DNA from 2 places in the Halobacillus sp. ABH2_015 genome. Region 1 is predicted to be linked to the other one. Evidence: predicted binding sites of a transcription regulator. Region 1 holds the regulator's gene; the other holds the start of a gene.
What was found. The regulator LexA, encoded in region 1, represses DNA repair genes until DNA is damaged. The targets are predictions, from matches to a motif close to CGAACATATGTTCG.
Positions count from the first base shown of each region.

Region 2: ACXAD6_RS16325 (YolD-like family protein) is a predicted target of LexA. The motif match lies at 6,592-6,605, and genes of this name have one in related genera.

Region 1 is NZ_JBSWUG010000002.1:1,672,897-1,683,035, reverse strand. It holds gene ACXAD6_RS08925 (YneF family protein) at 125-349, opposite strand; gene tkt (transketolase) at 693-2,696, opposite strand; gene ACXAD6_RS08915 (DUF896 domain-containing protein) at 2,868-3,101, opposite strand; gene ACXAD6_RS08910 (YneB family resolvase-like protein) at 3,203-3,853, opposite strand; gene lexA (transcriptional repressor LexA) at 4,160-4,783, shown strand; gene ACXAD6_RS08900 (hypothetical protein) at 4,849-5,079, opposite strand; gene ACXAD6_RS08895 (N-acetylmuramoyl-L-alanine amidase) at 5,167-6,267, opposite strand; gene glnA (type I glutamate--ammonia ligase) at 6,500-7,831, opposite strand; gene ACXAD6_RS08885 (MerR family transcriptional regulator) at 7,860-8,264, opposite strand; gene ACXAD6_RS08880 (methionine gamma-lyase family protein) at 8,375-9,637, opposite strand; gene hflX (GTPase HflX) at 9,655-10,139, opposite strand, start outside.
Region 2 is NZ_JBSWUG010000002.1:3,127,812-3,137,950, forward strand. It holds gene argS (arginine--tRNA ligase) at 1-714, opposite strand, end outside; gene ACXAD6_RS16300 (YwiB family protein) at 711-1,151, opposite strand; gene ACXAD6_RS16305 (hypothetical protein) at 1,240-1,689, opposite strand; gene speB (agmatinase) at 1,783-2,655, opposite strand; gene speE (polyamine aminopropyltransferase) at 2,661-3,491, opposite strand; gene ACXAD6_RS16320 (transglycosylase domain-containing protein) at 3,665-5,716, shown strand; gene ACXAD6_RS16325 (YolD-like family protein) at 6,232-6,573, opposite strand; gene ACXAD6_RS16330 (YwhD family protein) at 6,736-7,278, opposite strand; gene ACXAD6_RS16335 (GNAT family N-acetyltransferase) at 7,366-7,935, opposite strand; gene ACXAD6_RS16340 (YwgA family protein) at 8,215-8,715, opposite strand; gene ACXAD6_RS16345 (HD domain-containing protein) at 8,729-10,024, opposite strand.

The sequences.
Region 1 (10,139 bases):
CGTTATCCCCATTATTTCAATGAAAGATTAAGTCAACAGTGCAATTGTGTGCTTAACGCAGTCATTGTTAAATGAAAATAACAAGCTCAAACCCTTGATATTAAAGGATTTAAGTTCAATTTCATTATTTCATTTGATTGTTCATTGAACGCATCATCTGATTGATTTTCTTCTGAGAAGGCTTCTGCCCCATCTGCATCATCAGTGTACGTAACATTTGTTCATTGATTGGCGGGTTCTTTTTCAAATAGTTCATCATATATCTTCTGGCGATGAAGAAGCCTAGTGCAACACCACCGACAAGAGTCAATAGAGCAATGATGATAACCCAAACGATCCCCAATGTCATGTCTTCGTCTTCCTCCTTCGTGTTGTCTCCCATAACAGTATAGTAAAACGATTAATAGAATACAATAGCCATTTCTAACGCGGCCTCCTCTCCACCTCTGCAGCCTTCATAAACGACTCCAATGGTGAAGATACCCCTTGGATGAGTAAAGTACCCGGTTTCCGTCCTCTGGGAGAAACAACATTCATTCTTACTCTTTATTATACCATAAGTCAAGCCATTTTCGAAAAGGTCACAAGCTTGTTCCTTATAAAACGGCTGGATGCTTCTATCGTAAAAGTTTATCACATGAGATTCACATATGTATAAGGAAGGCTGTCCCTATAGGAACAGCCTTCTCCACTTACTTCATAAGGTTTTCAGCATGTTTGACAACATTTTCAACCGTAAAGCCGTAGTTCTCAATGACTGTATTACCTGGAGCTGAGGCACCGAATGTGTCGATACCAATGACAGATCCGTCAAGACCTACATAGCGCTCCCAGCCGAAGGAAGCTCCCATTTCAACAGCCAGGCGCTTACGCACGCTGTTCGGAAGAACCTTTTCTTTATATTCAGCGGACTGCTCATTAAAGCGGTCGAAGGAAGGCACACTCACGACTCGGACATCATAGCCTTTTGTCTTAAGTTCTTCCTGAGCTTTAGCAATCAACTGAACCTCTGAACCAGAAGCAAGAAGAATGGCATCCGGCTCATCTTTATCTGAATCACTCAAAATGTAAGCCCCACGTTTCATACCTTCGTATGCATGCTCTTCTGTTCCTTCCAGTGTAGGAAGCCCCTGACGAGTCAACACAAGGGCTGATGGCTTATCTTCGGACTCAAGAGCAAGCCTCCACGCTGCATTGGTTTCGTTCCCATCCGCCGGACGAAGCACGGAAAGGTTCGGCATTGCTCTTAAAGAAGCCAGCTGTTCCACAGGTTCGTGGGTCGGGCCGTCTTCCCCTACAGCAACGGAATCGTGAGTGAACACATAATTGACCGGAAGACTCATAAGAGCTGACAGTCGAACCGCTGGACGAAGGTAGTCACTGAATACGAAGAATGTTCCAGCATAAACTTTCAATCCGCCGTGAAGCCCCATACCGTTCAGGGCAGCTGCCATAGCGAATTCACGTACACCGAACCAGATGTTGCGGCCTGCGTAATTCTCACGGGAGAAATCTTCTTCGCCTTTCACAGCCGTTTTGTTGGATCCTGCAAGGTCCGCACTTCCACCAAAGAAATATGGAACGGCTTTGGACAATGCATTGATGGCGTCACCAGATGCTGCACGGGTAGCCGGACTGTCTTCGCCCACTTTATAAGATGGAAGTTCCTTCTCCCATCCTTCAGGCAGCTCTCCACGGATAGCAGCTTCCAGTTCTTCCGCAAGCTCTGGATAAGCTTCTTTGTAGGAAGCCATCAATTCGTTCCAGGACTGCTCTTTGTCCTCGCCATTTTTCTGAACTTTATCCTGGAAGTCCTGGTATACTTCATCAGGAACATGGAATGGTTCGTGTTCCCATCCGTAAAACTGTTTGGCAGCTGTTCCTTCTTCTTCGCCCAGTGGAGCACCGTGCGAATCAGATTTACCGGACTTGTTAGGAGAACCATAGCCGATCACAGTCTTCACTTCGATCATCGTCGGCTGGGATGTGTTGGCTTTTGCCTGCTGGATCGCTTGTCCGATCGTTTCCACGTCGGTACCATCCTCAACACGGATAACTTCCCAACCATATGCTTCATAGCGTTTTTCAACACTTTCACTGAAGGAACGGTCAAGATCTCCATCAAGAGAAATATCGTTGGAGTCATAAAGGACAACCAGCTTTCCAAGACCAAGGTGGCCGGCAAGCGAAGCAGATTCCTGGGAAACTCCTTCCATCAAATCACCGTCACCGCAGATGGAGAATGTATAGTGGTCCACGACGTTGTAGCCTTCGCGGTTGTATTTTCCGGCAAGGTGGGCTTCAGCCATCGCCATTCCGGTTGCCATTGCGAGTCCCTGTCCCAGAGGACCGGTTGTTGCTTCCACACCGTCTGTATGTCCATATTCCGGGTGTCCGGGAGTTTTAGAATCCCACTGACGGAATGATTTTAGATCATCCATTGTCACGTTATAGCCGGAAAGGTGCAGAAGGCTGTATAGAAGCATGGATCCATGTCCTGCGGAGAGGACGAAACGGTCGCGGTCGAACCAGTTTGAATTTTTAGGATTATGATCCATAAATTCCGTCCAGAGTTTATAAGCCATTGGAGCAGCCCCCATAGGCATACCCGGGTGACCGGAACTTGCTTTTTCTACTGCGTCGATCGTTAGTGTTCGAATGGTATCAATTGAAGTTTGTTCAAGACTTTTTGCCATTTCCAATAATCCCCTTTCTGTACAGGTATATGTACCATGTATTATCCTATAATGAAACAAGGCGTTGTGCAAACTTTTGTCCTCCGCCCTTCCTTAATTTCCCCGTGTTTCTGTAGAATTAAACGAAAAAAATCCGCACCTTTTAAAGAAGATGCGGATCGGTTCAGTCGTTTAGTTTTTCTTTTCGTTTTCCTGCATTTGACGCAGTTTGGCAGGAGTCACATCATTCCCGGCAGGATCGATAACCGTGACACCTTTCAACTGGTTTTTGAATGATTTACGGGCACTTTGTAAATATTCCTGACGCAGGTTCTTCTGTTCGCTTTTCTCTTCTTCCGATAATTCCTGCTGCTTTGATTTATTGGCTAATTCGTTTATACGGTCCAATTTTTCTTGAGATAACATAGATCCTTCTCCTTTTTTTATAGTCTGGATCAGCTTTAGAACATGAAAAAGACAAGCAGCCCTAAGACTCTTGTCTCCCTTATGTTCCTATAGTAACCTGCCTATTCTTCTTTTTCAAGTGATATGTACTCTTGATAGCGGCGGTGAACCGTTGCCTTGGATACATCATACCCAAGCCCTCTTAGTGTTGCCGCAATGTCCTTGAACGTCAAATCACTCCCTCTGAGCCTGACAACCTCTTCGATCGGAAATTCCTTCCTCTCTCTCCCCGCTGCCAGATGCTGATTGGACAGGTTCGAAGATGGATCATAGCCTTCGGCGACCGCTTTCTGCATCCCCCGCCTGATTTTCATATTATGAATTTTTCTCTGGTACTCCTCAACGATGCCCACAATCTGAAGAACCATGGAGTCTGACTCGGAAAGATGCAGTTCCCCGTTATGGGTTAAGGAATAAACCTTAACATTCAACCGGTTCAATTGATGGAACAAAGCGATTTTTGTATTTCCCCTGCCCAGCCTCGTCTCATCCTGAACCAACAGAGCCTCTGCTTCGTGATTGGAAAAAGCATCAAGCATCTGGAAAACACCTTCCCGTTCAATCTCATACCCGCTCGCCTGCTCCTCTATACAGGCGGCCACTTCCATTCCATGGTGTTCGGCCATGGCATACAGTTCTGCCTTCTGTCTTTTCAAGGAGCTGACCTGGGCCTCTTTTTCCGTGCTTACGCGACAATATAGGATTACTCTCATGATGTATGTCCCCGCTTCTACTGGTTTTCAAGGTTTATCCGCTTGTAACCATAGAATAATAGAGAATAGCAAAACTAACAATAAACAAAACGATATAAGTGTAGTCCAGTTTTGATAGTTTATTAAACATAATTAACCCTCCATTTAAGAACGAACGTTCCTAAGAACCTCTGTTCGCATTTTCTAATACCTATTATAGACGAATGTATGTTCTTGTCAACGACTTTTTTCGAACGCTTGTTTGTATTTTTGAGGATGGCATGGTACAATGTGGTTACTATAATCCTATGTACGAGGTGCTAATCTATGAGCAAACTTTCAAAGCGGCAGCAGGAAATACTAGATTTCATAAAAGAACAGGTTCTACTAAAAGGATATCCCCCATCTGTAAGGGAGATCGGTCAGTCTGTAGGGCTGGCCTCCAGTTCAACCGTCCACGGTCATTTATCCCGTCTTGAGAAAAAGGGATATATCCGCAGGGATCCTACGAAACCAAGGGCCATCGAAGTGATTGATCTGGAAGAAGACCACAGTATCCCCCGCGGGGAAGCCACTTATGCCCCTGTCATCGGTAAAGTTACGGCTGGTTCACCGATTACGGCGGTAGAGAACATTGAAGAATATGTTCCCCTCCCGGATACGCTTGCAGGATCGGAAGACAATACGTTCGTCCTTATCGTTCAAGGAGAAAGTATGATTGAGGCAGGCATTCTTGACGGGGACATGGTCATTGTCAGACAGCAGCAGACTGCCCAGAACGGGGATATAGTTGTGGCTATGACGGAAGAGGAAGAGGCTACTGTCAAACGATTCTTTAAAGAGAAGAATCACATCCGTCTTCAGCCTGAAAATGCCACGATGGAACCGATCATTTTAAATGATGTATCCATTCTCGGAAGAGTCGTCGGCTTATACCGTACCGTTCATTAATACACATACAAAAAACGGCGGGAGCAATCCCGCCGTTTTTTGTATTGAACATGAGAATATGAACGTTAAGAAGCCCCCGTACGATTTCTTTTATTCCGTCTCCGGAAATCAGCAGAATAAATATTCTTCTTCAAAAATGTGCGGACGCTCTTCTTCTGCAGACAATAAGCAAGGATGGCATCAGGATGGTTTTTAATCACTCTTACAGAACGCTGAGACCAATGTTTCCCCTTAGATAGATAGATCATATCGATGATCTTCTTATTTTCTACAGACTGTTTGAAAATCGTTTCCATTGTGCACACCCCTTAACCGAACATTTGTTCTACATTTATTATATGCAGGAACAAGGGAAATGTACACTGGAATGTTTTGCAGCTCTTTTATTTACTTAAATAATTTTTAATGTTTTGGGAGGTTTCCAATCTGGTTTTTCCCGTCAAGTCAATAAAATTACTCCCCTTAAGCCCATCTGTGCCTCCTCCAGCCACAATAATTTGTTCAGCCACCTGACGTTTTTCTGCTACGGCTCTAAGTGCAATTAATGCATTTTTACGGATTGCCAGCGCTTCAACGGCAGGAAAATCCGCAAAAGAATTTATGACAACTGCCAATTTTTCCATTTCCTCTTCTCCTTTATCCAGGTCTTCCAAGGCTTTCTGCACAGCCGCTTTCGTTTTCGGTCCATAAAAGCCGTCCACTTCAAGCTTCTGGTCTTTTTGAAAAGCCTTGACTGCCGCTTCTGTGGCAGGACCGAAGCTGCCGTCAGCTCCATAACCATTCATGGTATAACCCAGTTTTAATAAGTTCTCCTGCATTTCCTTGACTTCCGCGCCGGTATCCCCAAGCGAAAGATAGTCGATTCCGCCATTGAACAGAACTCCAAAGTATTCTAAAATGCCCCGAGCGTGCTCCTCTGCAACTTCTTTTTGAAAGCGTTCGTCAATCATCAATAATGCTTCCCGCTTGTTATCCATATAGCCGTTCTCTGTTAACACTGCCGGCATATCCGTTTCACGTAGAACGTGGAAGTTCGCTTCTTTAATCCCTCTGAAGTTTTGATCGGTGCCCTGGCGTAAGTATTTCGCAAGTGATGAAGCAAGACGCCCGGCGGACCGGTTCAAATATCCGGGATAGACGTAAAGTTCGATTCCGTTTGGATCTGCCCCGCCAAAGGACCCATCAAAAGCATTGTAGTGAACGGATACATAAATATCCGCATTGTTCTCATTGGCCGCTCTCGTCCTGTAGGATAATGGTGTGTCTTCATCTGTCGGTGCTACGAGAAGCACGCGGAATCCATGATCCAGCAGAATGTTCGATAAATACTGTACAACTTTACGATTGAATTCGTTCTCCTTGATTTGTCTGCCTAATTCCTGAATGTATGGCGTTCTTTTTCCCGGAGTTTCCATTCCATGTCCATCATCCAAAGCTACTGTACGTCCATTCCATTTCCCTGTTGGATTGATTAATCTTGCCATATACATCCCTCTCTCCACTCTTCCTTCCTGGAAAAGGGGGTTTACTAGGACATTCTTCTATCATCCTACTCCAAATGTATGCTTGGATAAGAACGTTGGTGTCGGCCTTTCCTATAAAATGATGAACCATGTTAGATTTTCTCCCAGGATTCGGGGTGATTCCAACGGCAGATGCTGAGGAAAATATAAAAAAGCCCCGACTTATGTAAGTCAGGGCCTTCTGTCTTTCTATTTAATAGGTCTGCAGATATTGCTCGCGCTCCCAAGGATGAACCTGGGTACGGAACATATCCCATTCGATTTCCTTCGCTTCAATGAAATGCTCGAACAGGTGCTCACCGAGAGCTTCCACCATGATCGGGTCTTCCTGAAGCTCTTCCAATGCATCATATAATGTTGCAGGAAGGTCTTTGACACCGTGAGCCTCACGTTCTTTTTTATCCATAACGTAAATGTTGCGGTCTACTGGTGCTGGAGCCTGAAGTCCATTTTCCACACCATCAAGACCCGCAGCAAGCAGGACTGCCATTGCCATGTAAGGGTTGGCGGCTGGATCCACACTTCTCACTTCAATACGTGTGCTAATGCCACGGGACGTCGGTACTCGAACAAGCGGACTGCGGTTCTGTCCGGACCAGGCTACGTAGCATGGCGCTTCATATCCCGGCACGAGACGCTTATAGGAGTTTACAGTCGGGTTGGTCACCGCTGTAAAGTTTGTTGCGTGCTTAATAATGCCTGCTGTGAACTGATAAGCCACATCGGAAAGCTGTTCCTTTCCACTTTCGTCAAAGAACGCATTGTTCCCATTCTTAAAGAGGGACATGTTGGCATGCATACCAGATCCGTTCACACCAAACAGAGGCTTCGGCATGAAGGTTGCATGCAGACCGTGCTGACGCGCGATTGTTTTAACAACAAGCTTGAAGGTCTGGATATCATCACAGTGTTTCACAGCATCTGCATATTTAAAATCAATTTCATGCTGACCCGGGGCAACCTCGTGGTGGGAGGCTTCGATTTCAAAGCCCATCTCCTCAAGTTCCAGCACAATATCACGACGGCAGTTTTCCCCAAGATCGGTAGGAGCGAGGTCAAAATAACCGCCACGGTCATTCAGCTCCAGGGATGGGTCGCCTTTTTCGTCTAATTTAAACAAGAAAAATTCAGGTTCTGTACCGATATTAAAGGCAGAGAATCCGAGTTTCTCCATTTTCTTAATGTTGCGCTTCAAGTTATAGCGCGGGCATCCTTCGAAAGGAGTTTCGTCCGGGTTGTAAATATCACAGATGAATCGGGCCACTTTCCCTTTTTCTGACGTCCATGGGAAAACGACAAACGTATCCAGGTCAGGGATCAGGTACATATCTGACTCCTCGATACGAACAAATCCTTCAATGGAGGATCCGTCAAACATCATTTTTCCGTCCAGTGCTTTGTCGAGCTGGCTTAGTGGAATCTCCACATTTTTGATTGTGCCCAGCATATCCGTGAACTGCAGACGGATGAACTTGACATTTTCCTCGTCGATTTTCTTAAATATTTCTTCTCTTGTTAAACCCATAGAAATACCCCTCTCCAACAAAAATTCATTAATGGAAGAATCTTGACATTTCTCCCTGCCTGATGGCTAGTTTTCCTTGTCTTCCCGCGGTGAATAGTTCCTGCTGCAGCATACGGCGGAGCTGTTTATCGGTCAATTCATTGTGAACTTCCTTCACACGGTCTCCATCGTATACCTCGTTCTCGGGCTGTTCTTCAAGCTTAAGAACTTTTTTGATTCCCGCCATATTCACTCCCTGGTCAATGAGGTCCTTGATTTCAAGCAGTCGATCAACATCATTGAAGGAAAAAATACGACGGTTCCCTTCAGACCTGGCAGGGTGGATCAGCTCGTGCTGCTCATAATAACGGATCTGCCTGGCTGTAAGGTCTGTTAACGATTGAACAATCCCCATCGGGAACAACGGCATAGAACGACGAATTTCATCACTCATCGATGTGCCTCCTCCCGTAAAGATGATACTTTTATTATACGTGACAGAGGGAAGATGTCAACATATGTGAGGAATGTTTACACTATAGCCGCGCTTTTTTTGTAAGGGCTTTAGTAGGCTCTGGAATCCACCTTTACCATTCCTTCATCGGCAAGACCCTGCACCGCTTTCATCACAGCTGTTTTCACATGAGCATACGTAAGTCCGCCTTGTACATAGGCGGTGAACGGCGGGCGTACAGGACCGTCGGCCGTGAGCTCCAGGCTCGCCCCTTGTATGAAGGTCCCCGCAGCCATAATGACCTCATCCTCGTAACCAGGCATGGCACTCGGCTGTGGGGTTACATGGGAGTTCACCGGAGATGCCTGCTGAATAGCCTGACAGAATCGGATCATCTGATCGGCACTTTCAAAATTGACGGATTGGATCAAGTCCGTTCTCGGAGCATCGAAGGACGGATTCGTATCAAAGCCTAATTCACTTAAAAATCTGGATGTGAAGACAGCTCCTTTCAGCGCTTCCCCTACGACGTGGGGAGCGAGGAAAATCCCCTGGTACATTTCCTGGAGACTGTTCAAACTGGCCCCGGTTTCCTTACCGAGCCCCGGAGCTGTCAGCCTGTAGCTGCACAATTCAATGAGACTTTTCTTCCCGGCTATATATCCGCCAATGCGGGCGATCCCTCCACCAGGATTTTTAATCAAAGATCCCGCGATAAGATCTGCTCCTGCTTCAAGAGGTTCTTTTGTCTCCACAAATTCGCCATAACAATTATCAACAAAAATGATGACATCCTCTTTCAAGCTGCGAACAAACGAAATGATTTCCTCTATCTTTTTAATGGGGAAGGAAGGTCTGTTGTCATAGCCTTTGGAGCGCTGAATCGCGACAACCTTTGTTTTCTCCGATACAGCTTCCTTGATTTTTCCTTTGGAAAAATCACCCGCCTCATCCAGAGGGGTGGACCGATACGTTACACCGAAATCTTTAAGGGAACCTTTATCCTCTCCACCCTCTGTACCAATCACTTCTGTCAGCGTGTCATAAGGATCCCCGGATATGTAGAGAAGCTCATCTCCCGGGCGCAGCACGCCGAACAGTGTCGTCGTAATCGCGTGCGTGCCTGAAATAAGCTGAGGACGGACAAGGGCATCCTCCGCCTTAAAAATCCGGGCATACAAGGCTTCCAGGGTATCTCTGCCGAAATCATCGTACCCATATCCTGTTGTTGGATTGAAATGGGAATCACTGACCCGTAGTTTTTGAAAGGCATCAAGGACCTTGGATTGGTTTTCTTCAACGATGCGCGCAATGTGTCTGTGTTGATCTGTAATTTGTGTTTCTACTTGTTCTTTCAAAGCTTGAATATTCATGCTGCACTCTCTTTCTATTAATAAATCTGATGTTTCAATGGATGGTCGGGATGGATATATCCGTGAAGGGCATACCCTTCCTTATCCTCATGGAACGTAAGCGATGTGACCATGCTGTACGTTTTGAACTGCTGCAGACGTTTCCCTTCAGAAGCAGGGATGAAGACGTCATACTCGTCCCATTCTTCTTTAAGTACCTCTTCGAGTTTATGAAGGATCCGCTTCAAATCGATGGAATCATGGACACTCACAGTTATAGAAGGAAATGAATCCGGAATGAAATCTTCGTTCAGAAGGTCCATCTTATTATAGACCGTAAGCATGGGAAGCTGCGAAGCACCGAGGTCTCCGAGCAGCTGCAGCACGATTTTCTCCTGTTGGATGTGATCCGGATGGGACGCATCCACCATGTGAACGATAAAATCTGCTTCCGTTACCTCTTCCAATGTGGAACGGAAAGCGGCGATCAGCGTTGTTGGAAGATCCTGAATGAAACCGACCG
Region 2 (10,139 bases), 1.5 Mb from region 1:
ACCATATTCACGGCAGAACTGAAGACGCTCTTCCTGCTCGGCTTCCGCCCATTTTTCACCGGTCTCTTCCGCGAGATTTTCTCCCAGCTGGATAATATCTTTCCCGTGATAGCCATCTTCCGGCATGTCCCAGTCACGGCCGAGCGCCTGCATGTAACGGGCTTCGAGAGACTTCGCCAGATTCATCATCTGGTTCCCTGCATCATTGATGTAGTATTCACGGGAGACGTCATAGCCGGCTGCATCCAATACGTTGCACAAGGAATCACCGACAGCTGCTCCACGGGCGTGTCCCAGGTGAAGGGTTCCCGTCGGATTGGCCGAAACGAACTCAATCTGGATTTTATGACCGTCTGCGCTGTTGGTGCGGCCATATTCACTGCCGGCTGACAGTACAGAAGGCACAAGCTCCGTCAAATACTGATTGTTCATGTAAAAGTTAATGAAGCCCGGTCCTGCGATTTCAATTTTTTCAATGGATGCTTTCGAATGGTCGAACTGCTCCACCAGTTCAGTTGCAATCGCACGCGGGTTCTTTTTCGCTACACGCGCCAGCTGCATGGCCATATTGGTGGCATAGTCCCCATGAGCTTTATCCTTCGGCTGTTCAAGCACCACTTCCGGCATTTCTCCTTCTCCGGCAAGCCCCGCTGCCAGCACAGAACGCACAATCTCTTCTTTCAGGTTCTGTTCCATTTGTTCAACGATATTCATGAATCGCTCTCCTCCTCAAACGTCAACGTCAGGCTGTGCTTCTGCGTCACCTCGTGATTTAACGTCATCGTATAGTTTAAAAACAGTCGTCCCTGCACGGATTCTTCCAGCGGGGTGTAGTCCAATTCTTTCGTGTAGGTTTTCATATGAAAATCACCATAGGTGTGGTGATAGAGATTCTCTGTTTCCATCAAAGGTTTAAAAACCTGGCGCATTTCCACACCGCCGGTACGCTTGATGCTTACATGCTCCGGTTTGATCGTCACCATTGTATGGACAGGCTCACCGTCTTCCGGGTGCTCCGTAAAGGTCAGCACCTGCGTACTGCCGCGGACTAAAAAACGGCCGGTCTCTTCGATTTCCATGGTCTCTCTGCGATCTTGATCCTGGATTTCGGTAACAAGCTGGACCTGGATGTCTTTTGCATTTGCAGGCATGTTTCTCCACCTTTTCTTTAACAGTTTTACGAACGAGTTATAACTAATCCATTATAAAAATTTCAGTTTAAAAACGCAAGCGCTGGTATCAGGAACTTGTCAGCAGACGAACATACCTCTCTATATCATCCACATAGGAAACGTGTGCCGGAACGGACCATGCGGTATATACCACAAGGATGGCCAAAACAACCGCCGCGTACCACTTAAAGGCTAGATGTTTCTTAAACGGACGCTGTGCAGGAGCAGCGATAAACAACAAGAGAGGCAGAAGAACAGCGATCACACCAAGGTCCACGCTCCATTGCTGTCTTTCTTCAGAAACCGCCAGCTGGAAGAGCAGGATATTGTTGATATTCCCTTCCCTCTCCACTTCCATTTCTTCTTTACTCCATAATCCTTCTTCAATCGTCAGGGTGTTTTCATTCAATGTATAGCTGTAATTTGATGGGTTCCATTCCCCTGCAAAAGTGGCGGTGAAGAGAGCCACCATCACCAATGCATAGGCCGAAATGAGACCGATCCCTTTCTTCGTCAAAATGAAACGCTCCTTTATTCATGATTTCAGGCCCCGGGCCTGAAAATAGAAAAGCCACCGTGATCATCACAGCGGCTTTTCCTATTCTATCATTTATTGAACAAACCCTAAAAGCATTTCACGCATCAGTTTGCTGGCAGCAATCTGCGTTTTTTCCGAATGATCATAGGCCGGCGCTACTTCCACCAGGTCAGCCCCTACAATATTCATCTCACTTCCTGCCATGGCATGAATGGCCGCAAGCAGTTCCTTAGAAGAAATGCCGCCCGCTTCAGCCGTCCCCGTTCCTGGTGCACCGGCGGGGTCAAGCACATCTATATCAATCGTGACGTAAACCGGCCGCCCGGCCAATTCAGGAAGAACCTTCTGCAAAGGCTCCAGCACATCGAACTTGTACAAATGCATACCGGATTCAGCAGCATATTGGAACTCTTCCCTCATACCGGAACGGATACCGAAGGAGTAGACATTTTCCGCTCCGATGAGCTCACACGTCTTCCGGATCGGCGTCGAATGGGAAAGCACCTCTCCCTCGTATTCCTCCCGAAGATCCGCATGGGCATCAATATGAATGACGGCAAGGTCCGGGTATTTTTTGTAAACGGACTGAATGACCGGCCAGGAGACAAGGTGCTCCCCGCCCATCCCGAGCGGGAACTTGCCTTTTTCCATCAGTTCATCCATATAATCCTCAATAATAGCAAGGCTTCGGGCTGCATTTCCGAATGGCAGCAGCAGATCGCCGGCATCATGATAGCTTACTTCTTCCAAATGACGGTCCAGATAAGGACTGTATTCCTCAAGGCCGATGGAAGCTTCCCTGATCCGGTTCGGACCAAATCGGGAGCCCGGACGGAAGCTGACCGTCCAGTCCATGGGCATGCCGTAAATCACAGCGTCCGCTTCTTCTTCTGAAGCTCGGCTCATAATGAATACTTTTCCAGAGTAGGCTTCATCAAACCTCATGAATGTCACTCCTTCGTCAAGTCTTTCACAAATTTCGGCAGCGCAAAGCAGGCCTGATGGATTTCTTCGGTATAGTATTTCGTATCCAGTTCCGTGAAACGGTCTTCAGGAACCTGAAGGGGATGATGCGTCTTGCTTCCCATCGTGAATGTCCATAGTCCGCTTGGATACGTTGGAATATTGGCCGTATACACGTGGGTAATCGGAAATGTCTCTTTCACATCCCCGTACACCTGACGGATCAGATCTGCCTTGAACCACGGGTTGTCTGTTTGCGCGACAAAGATGCCATCCGCCTTCAGTGCTTTGGCAATGCCCTCGTAAAAGCCCTTGGAAAAAAGATTCACAGCAGGTCCGACCGGTTCTGTGGAATCAACCATGATCACATCGTATTCGTCCCGGCTTTGTGCAATATGCATGAATCCATCATCCACTCTGACCTCGACCCGTTCGTCTCCAAGCGTTCCTGCGATGGATGGCAGGTACTTTTTCGAATACTCGATGACCTTCCCGTCAATTTCCACAAGAGTGGCTTTCTTCACACTTTCATGCTTCAGGACTTCTCTAATCACACCGCCGTCTCCGCCGCCGACAACCAGCACATTCTCAGGACGGGGATGGGTGAATAAAGGGACATGGGCGATCATTTCGTGATATACGAATTCATCCTTCTCCGTCGTCATGACCATATCATCAAGCACGAGCATGTTTCCCCATTCTTCTGTCTCCAGCATTTCCAACTCTTGAAAATCTGTTTTCTCTTTATGAAGCGATCGATTCACTTTCGCTGTAATCCCAAAATGATCGGTCTGTTTTTCTGTAAACCATGTACCCATGAAGCATTTCTCCTTTTCATCTATACATCCGCCGGTGACGGGGATCCCCCTCCATACCGGTATTTAAAAAGCAAACAAGAAGTTTATTTTACTACGAATTCTCCCATAATAATAGCAGTCTTTCGATTCGGTGAACACAAAATTTTCTCTTTATAGTTGGGAGTATAAACAAGATGTGGTCATTTATCAAAACTTCTTACAAATGGCTGATCATCAGCCTTAAACTGACGGGAGCCGGTGCCATCCTCGGCGTGATCGCTGTCATTGCTGTAGTCATGACAGCGATTATCCAGGGCCCCCCGTCCTTGACGACGGAACAGAATACACTCATCTACGGCAGCAGTGGAGAGGTGATCGGGGAGGACAAAGGGGCCGAGGAAAGGTATTGGATCGCGATTGAGGATATGCCCCAGTCGATTAAGGACGCAACCCTTGCCATTGAAGACCGGCGGTTTTACAACCATTTCGGCTTCGATTTCAAACGGATTGCCGCTGCTGCCTTAACCGATTTAAAGCAGATGCGCATGGCCCAGGGAGCAAGCACGATTACCCAGCAGTATGCCCGCAACCTATATCTTTCGCACGATAAAACATGGAAACGCAAACTCTATGAGGCGATGTATGCCCTGCGACTGGAAATCTTCTATAACAAAGACGAAATTTTAGAGGGGTACCTGAACACTATTTATTACGGCCACGGGGCTTATGGCATTGAAGCAGCGAGCCGCCACTATTTCAGTAAGCATGCCGGGGAACTTTCCCTCACAGAAGCCTCCATGCTTGCCGGCATACCGAAAGGGCCCAGCTACTATTCTCCTCTGAACAATGAAGAGAAAGCCGTATCCAGGCAGGGGCAAATTTTAACGGAGATGGAGCGCCACGGCTATATTACTTCGACAGAAAAAGAGAAAGCTGTGGAAGCCAGCTTGAATTATGCGGATGGTCAGAATGAAAAGATACAGGAAACCGCTCCCTATTTTCAGGATGAGGTCATTTCCGAAGCAGCCCGGCTGCTGGGCGTGGACAGAGAAAGCATCCAGACTGGTGGGTACCACATCCATACGACTCTTAATGAAGAACATCAGGACACACTGGAAGAAATGGCCGCCCGGCACCTTCCAGACGGCCATGACGTCCAAACGGCCGCAGTCGTTATGGACAGCCGCACCGGCGCTGTCACCGCACTGATCGGGGGCAAAAATTATGAGGAAAGTCCGTTCAACAGGGCGGTTCAGGCAAAACGGCCGATCGGATCCACCATTAAGCCGCTGCTTTATTACAGTGCACTGGAGGCCGGAGAATCGCCGGTCACGATGCGCGAAAGCAAGCCGGTGGAATTCCCCGTCGAAGGAAAGAGCGACCCGTATGTTCCAGCCAATTTCAACGATCAGTATGCCGATAAGCCGATAACAATGGCTCAAGCTCTTGCTGTATCCGATAACATTTATGCCGTATCCACCCATATGGATATCGGTCCGGAAAAGCTTGTCGAAACGATGAAAACGTTTGGTCTAGAGGGGGCTTTTGAACCCCACCCCTCTCTTGCCCTAGGCTATTCATCCATATCCTTGTACGACATGATCACGGCGTACGGAAAGATGGTCAAAGGATCTGACTCTCTCGAAGGGCATACGATTGAAAAAATTACCGACCGGCATGAACATGTGTTATATGAATATGAACCGGTCCTTTTGAAAGATGACCCTGTCAATCAGGAAACGGCCTTTACCGTCACCCATATGATGACAGGGATGTTCGATCCGGCCCTTGATGCCTCTTACGCTTCTGTGACAGGCACACCTGTTAACGGAAAACTGACCCGGATGTATGGAGGCAAATCAGGAACTACAGATACGGACAGCTGGATGATCGGTTTCAGTCCGCAATACGTTACAGGTGTATGGATCGGTTACGATGAAGGAGGGCGCCCTTTGGAAACGTTCAATGATCACCGATATGCCAAGTCCATCTGGGCGGATACGATGGAGGGCATTCACGAAGCTCTCCCTTCAGCGGCTTTCGTACCTCCACCAGGTGTGAAGGGGGTCTACATTGACCCTGATACCGGCTACCTTGCCGGACCTGACTGCCCTCAGGAGCGGCTCGTCTACATGGAAAAAGCGGACATACCGAAAAAAGTATGCGGAGGCAGTGAAGAAAAGGATATCAATGATGAATTCGAGGACGACCCATGGTTTAAAGATGTCGTGGACTGGTTCTTCTAACCAAAAAAGTCCGATCTTCAACCAGCAATAGAAAAGCACGGAGAAAGCTCTTGTCACACAGTACTTGTACGCACGTTGTGTCTGAGGTCACGTTCCGCTTATCGGTGGATGCTTGCCGCGGGCACGGCCTCAGCTAACTTGGGTAGGAAAATCACCTGCCCAAGTGGATCTTCGGCTCGCGCTGTTCCCGCAGGCGTCACCACCGAACGCTTCTCGTGACCTACCCTATGGAGAGATGGACAAAAGATTGACCTTTTGTGAAACGGAAGGGGATCCTTGATTCTAAGATAATGCAGTCTGCTCCATGATCACGTTCATTCGCAAAAAGGAATGGTCGGATTTGGAGCGATAATAAAAAAGACAGAGAAAACGACCGGTCACAAGCCGGTCGTTTTCTCTGTCCTAGTCAATCATGTACGATCCATGTATTACTTAATATATTACCACGTCAAAGGTTCGTCAATACGAATCACAGAGATCTATCCGTATTTTATGAACATTCCGGTAAATCAAGCTCAGGCGATCGTTAAATCAATGATATCCTCCAAGGGAAAGCGGACCTGTTCCTTCGTTTCCCAGTGGATCCCTTTGACAACTCTTTCCCACCGGCTTACCTCCTGGACCTTCAGCAGACATTCTTCATAATCAAATCCATTATGGACCCTCAGACGGACGGTTAAATCATCCTTCACCGCCCTCTGCAGCAAAAAGTCGATTTCGACCGCCTTCTGTTCATCAATGATGCCTTTTTCCACGCGCTGATCCTCTTTCCACAGCTTTTTCACCATCTCCACATGTTCCGGCAGCATCAAAGACGTCCACTTAATGGTTCCTCGATCCCGATTACGATTATCCATCATGCCCCTCCTCAATCACGAACATTTGTTCTTATTCTATCATAAAAAAGGACAGCGTAAACTGGAAGTTACAGGAGAAGTGAAAAAAAGATCCCTTTCTCCAGAATACCTGAAAAAACGAGGCATAAAAAAAGCCGCCGGTTGTCCCGGCAGGCTCCCCTCTTATGAAACGCCTAACGCAGCCTTCAATTCCTGAGCCGTATTTTCCCAGAGCTCCGGTTTGAATTCACGAAGATATTCTCCAAGAATTTTTCTGCTCTTTTCATCCACGTGCTCGACAACAAAGCGTCCTTTTAACGATTTGTCCATATGATTCACGTGCTCCGGCATCAGCTTATACCCTCGCTTGATGGAACGATCGACGATGATTTCACTGGCAGCCACTCCGTAGTAGCAGGGATTCCCTCCACGGTAATCCACCGTCACCCAGGCAATCCAGTAATGAAGGCCATTGGCCACCACGTCTTTATCTGTGATGAATTTGATCCGCTTCTCTACTTTACTGCGGGCATGAAGCGCCCCCATGTCCACATAAGCTTCTTCTTCATTGGGATCGACGATGACCGGGGTCATATTCTCAAGACTGATGGAGCCTACCCCGTAGCCGCCGTGCCCGTCTGTCGCATCATCTTTGATGATCGTAAATTGATTTTTCTTCTTATCACTGCTGTCACTATTTTTCTTAAACTGATCGAATTCTTTCATGATTCAGCGAACCTCCTTTACAAGCCCGTACGTTTTGCCCCTATTTTAACATAGAACCACCGGGATGGTGGAGTGAAAGGGCAGCGGTCACTCTTCCTTATTGGTCAAACGTTTGTTCAAGGCCAGGTATTCTTCCTTCAGCATAGAGAAGACAACCGTATCCTGAAACCTCTCCCCATCAAAATCCGTCTGACGAAGTGTCCCTTCCTCCTGAAATCCATATCGTTCAAGAAGTTTCCTCGACCCCTGATTTTCTGCAAATATATCTCCGACGATTCTGTTCAGCTGCAGCTCCTCAAACCCGTACCGGAGAATGGCGGCCATCAATTCAGACATGACGCCTGAACGCTGATATCCGGGAGAGATGACTACTCCCATCTCCGCTTTCCTGTGCCAGTGATGAAGCTTATGAAACCGGAAAAATCCAATAACGTCTCCACTCGGGTCTTCGATCACCCAGGGGATTTCGCGCTTCTCCTCATAAGCCGTCAAGTACGCTCCAACTTGTTTTCTCATCTCCTCGATATTCTGAACCGGATGGGCCGTGATATACTTCATCGTTCCGCCGTCCCCCATGAACGGGAACAAAGAAACGGCGTCTTCTTCCCGCAGACCCCGAAGACGGTAATGCTCGGTATGTAACGACGGTATGGCCATTTTCTCATCCTTTCCCAGGCATTCCTGTTCTTCTGTGCAAGCCTTTTCCTCCAGGAGCATAAAAAAGATTGCCCTTCACACATACGCTCGGGCCAGGTGGAGGACAATCTAACGGCAGTAACGCAGTCCACATCGTTCTTCCCAATCTGAGAAACTGCGCTCTATTTTTTCTTTTCTCGAACCATACATCCATTTTCCTTCGCACGTCGTCTATGCGGAGCGTGACCATCCACACGACATACAAGACAACTCCAACGGACACGTACTTTTTATTCCTATCTAATGCATACCGCGGATCGTTTCGATGAAGGTCCAGCCTTCTTCAATGTCTTCGTCTGAATACTTCTGGGCACTCTTGACTGTAAACACTTTTTCGGCGACCTCTTCTTTCGGCAGGTCCTCAAAGAAAAGCATCGTTGAAACGAGCTCTAAAAACCTTGAGCTCCGTTCATTCATCAGATCAATGTGCTGATTCAGAGGCGGCAGGTCCATTTCATAATGCTTGAGAAAATCGCGGCCGCTGTCGGTCAGCTGATAGCGGTACTGGTAATAATTCTTCTTCTCTTCTCTCGTTTCCGTTACAAATCCCAGGTTGCACATTTCCTCTACCCGGAGCGTCAGTTCCTCTGAATAGGGGCCGTAAAAATGGAATTGGTACCGTTCCTCAAATGGGATTTCACACTTTTTCAAGATATAGATCATCTTCTGCAGTTTCTTCCTTCCGACGATTTCTTCCGTGCTTGAAAAAAACTGCATCAACTTCGCATGATTCTCCAACATGGAGGTTCACTCCTTATCCAAACAATATTTCCATAATCCGCTTCTTCGTTTTACTTCGATTGGACATTTCCTCAAGGCGGTCGAGAGGAATATACAGCTTATGATCCGTCCGTTTCTTCCCGGAAATCGACTCGACAATATCCGATAGTCTGGACAGCTCCTTCAATTCACCGCTCGGCTGCAGCAGATGAATCGGCAGGCGCTCCCCCTCTTCGCCGGGGCGGTAGAAATCATAAGGCAGGTCGGAACTGGAATCCACGACAAGGTAATAATCCGGGTTCAATCCCGCTTTGGTGAACAGCTTATACAGCTCCATCCATTCATTCATCTGGGCATTCGGATTGAATTCGATGTATTTGAACAGCCGCCGGTTCACGAACCGCTGGCAGAGATCACTCAATACATCGTCCTCTTCTTCCATCCACATCTGGAAATAGTAAAGCACAACGGCTTCATCTAAAGCTAAATACTCCTTCAAGCTCGGTTTCCCTTCAAAAAAGGAAAGGAAATGGACCGGTTCCAGCTTGAATGTATAGCCATCGTCATACAGCTCTTTTGCCCGGTGCAGAATCTTTGTCAAAATGACTTCCGCACTGCGGGTGACCGGGTGGAAATAAACCTGCCAGTACATCTGGTACCGGCTCATAATGTAGTCTTCCACCGCATGCATGCCGCTTTCCTTCACTACGACCTGATCTTCCATCGGACGCATGACTCTGAGAATCCGCTCCATATCGAAATGACCATAGCTGACCCCCGTGAAGTAAGCGTCACGCTGCAGGTAATCCATCCGGTCGGCGTCAATCTGACTGGAAATCAAACTGACGACCAGCTTATTTTCATACGTTTTGTTAATGACATCGGCAACCTTTTTCGGAAATCCTTTTTCCACACGTCTGAGGACCTGATTAACCTCGGTATCCCCAAGCAGAATGGCCTGGGTGAATTCCTCATGATCCAGCTTGTACACCTTCTCAAAGGAATGGGAAAACGGGCCGTGGCCGAGGTCATGCAGAAGCGCCGCACAAAGACAAAGCAGCCGCTCCTCCTGATTCCAATGCGGCCGGTCCTTGAAGTTCTCAATGATCCGTCTCACGATTTCATACACACCGAGCGAGTGGTTGAAGCGGCTGTGCTCCGCTCCATGGAACGTCAAATAAGAAGTTCCCAGCTGCTTCACACGTCGCAGCCGCTGGAATTCAGACGTTCCGATCAAATCCCATATGACCCGCTCCCGTACATGGACATAACGGTGAACCGGGTCTTTAAATACTTTTTCTTCACTTAGTTTCTCATCACGATAAGCCATCCGCTTGTCCTTTCCTGACGACATTTTTAACTATTATATACCTTTATATCCGACAAAAAAACGTCTTGACAGACAAAAAATGACAGGGGTGAGGTCTCTTCCCTGTCCCTATCCC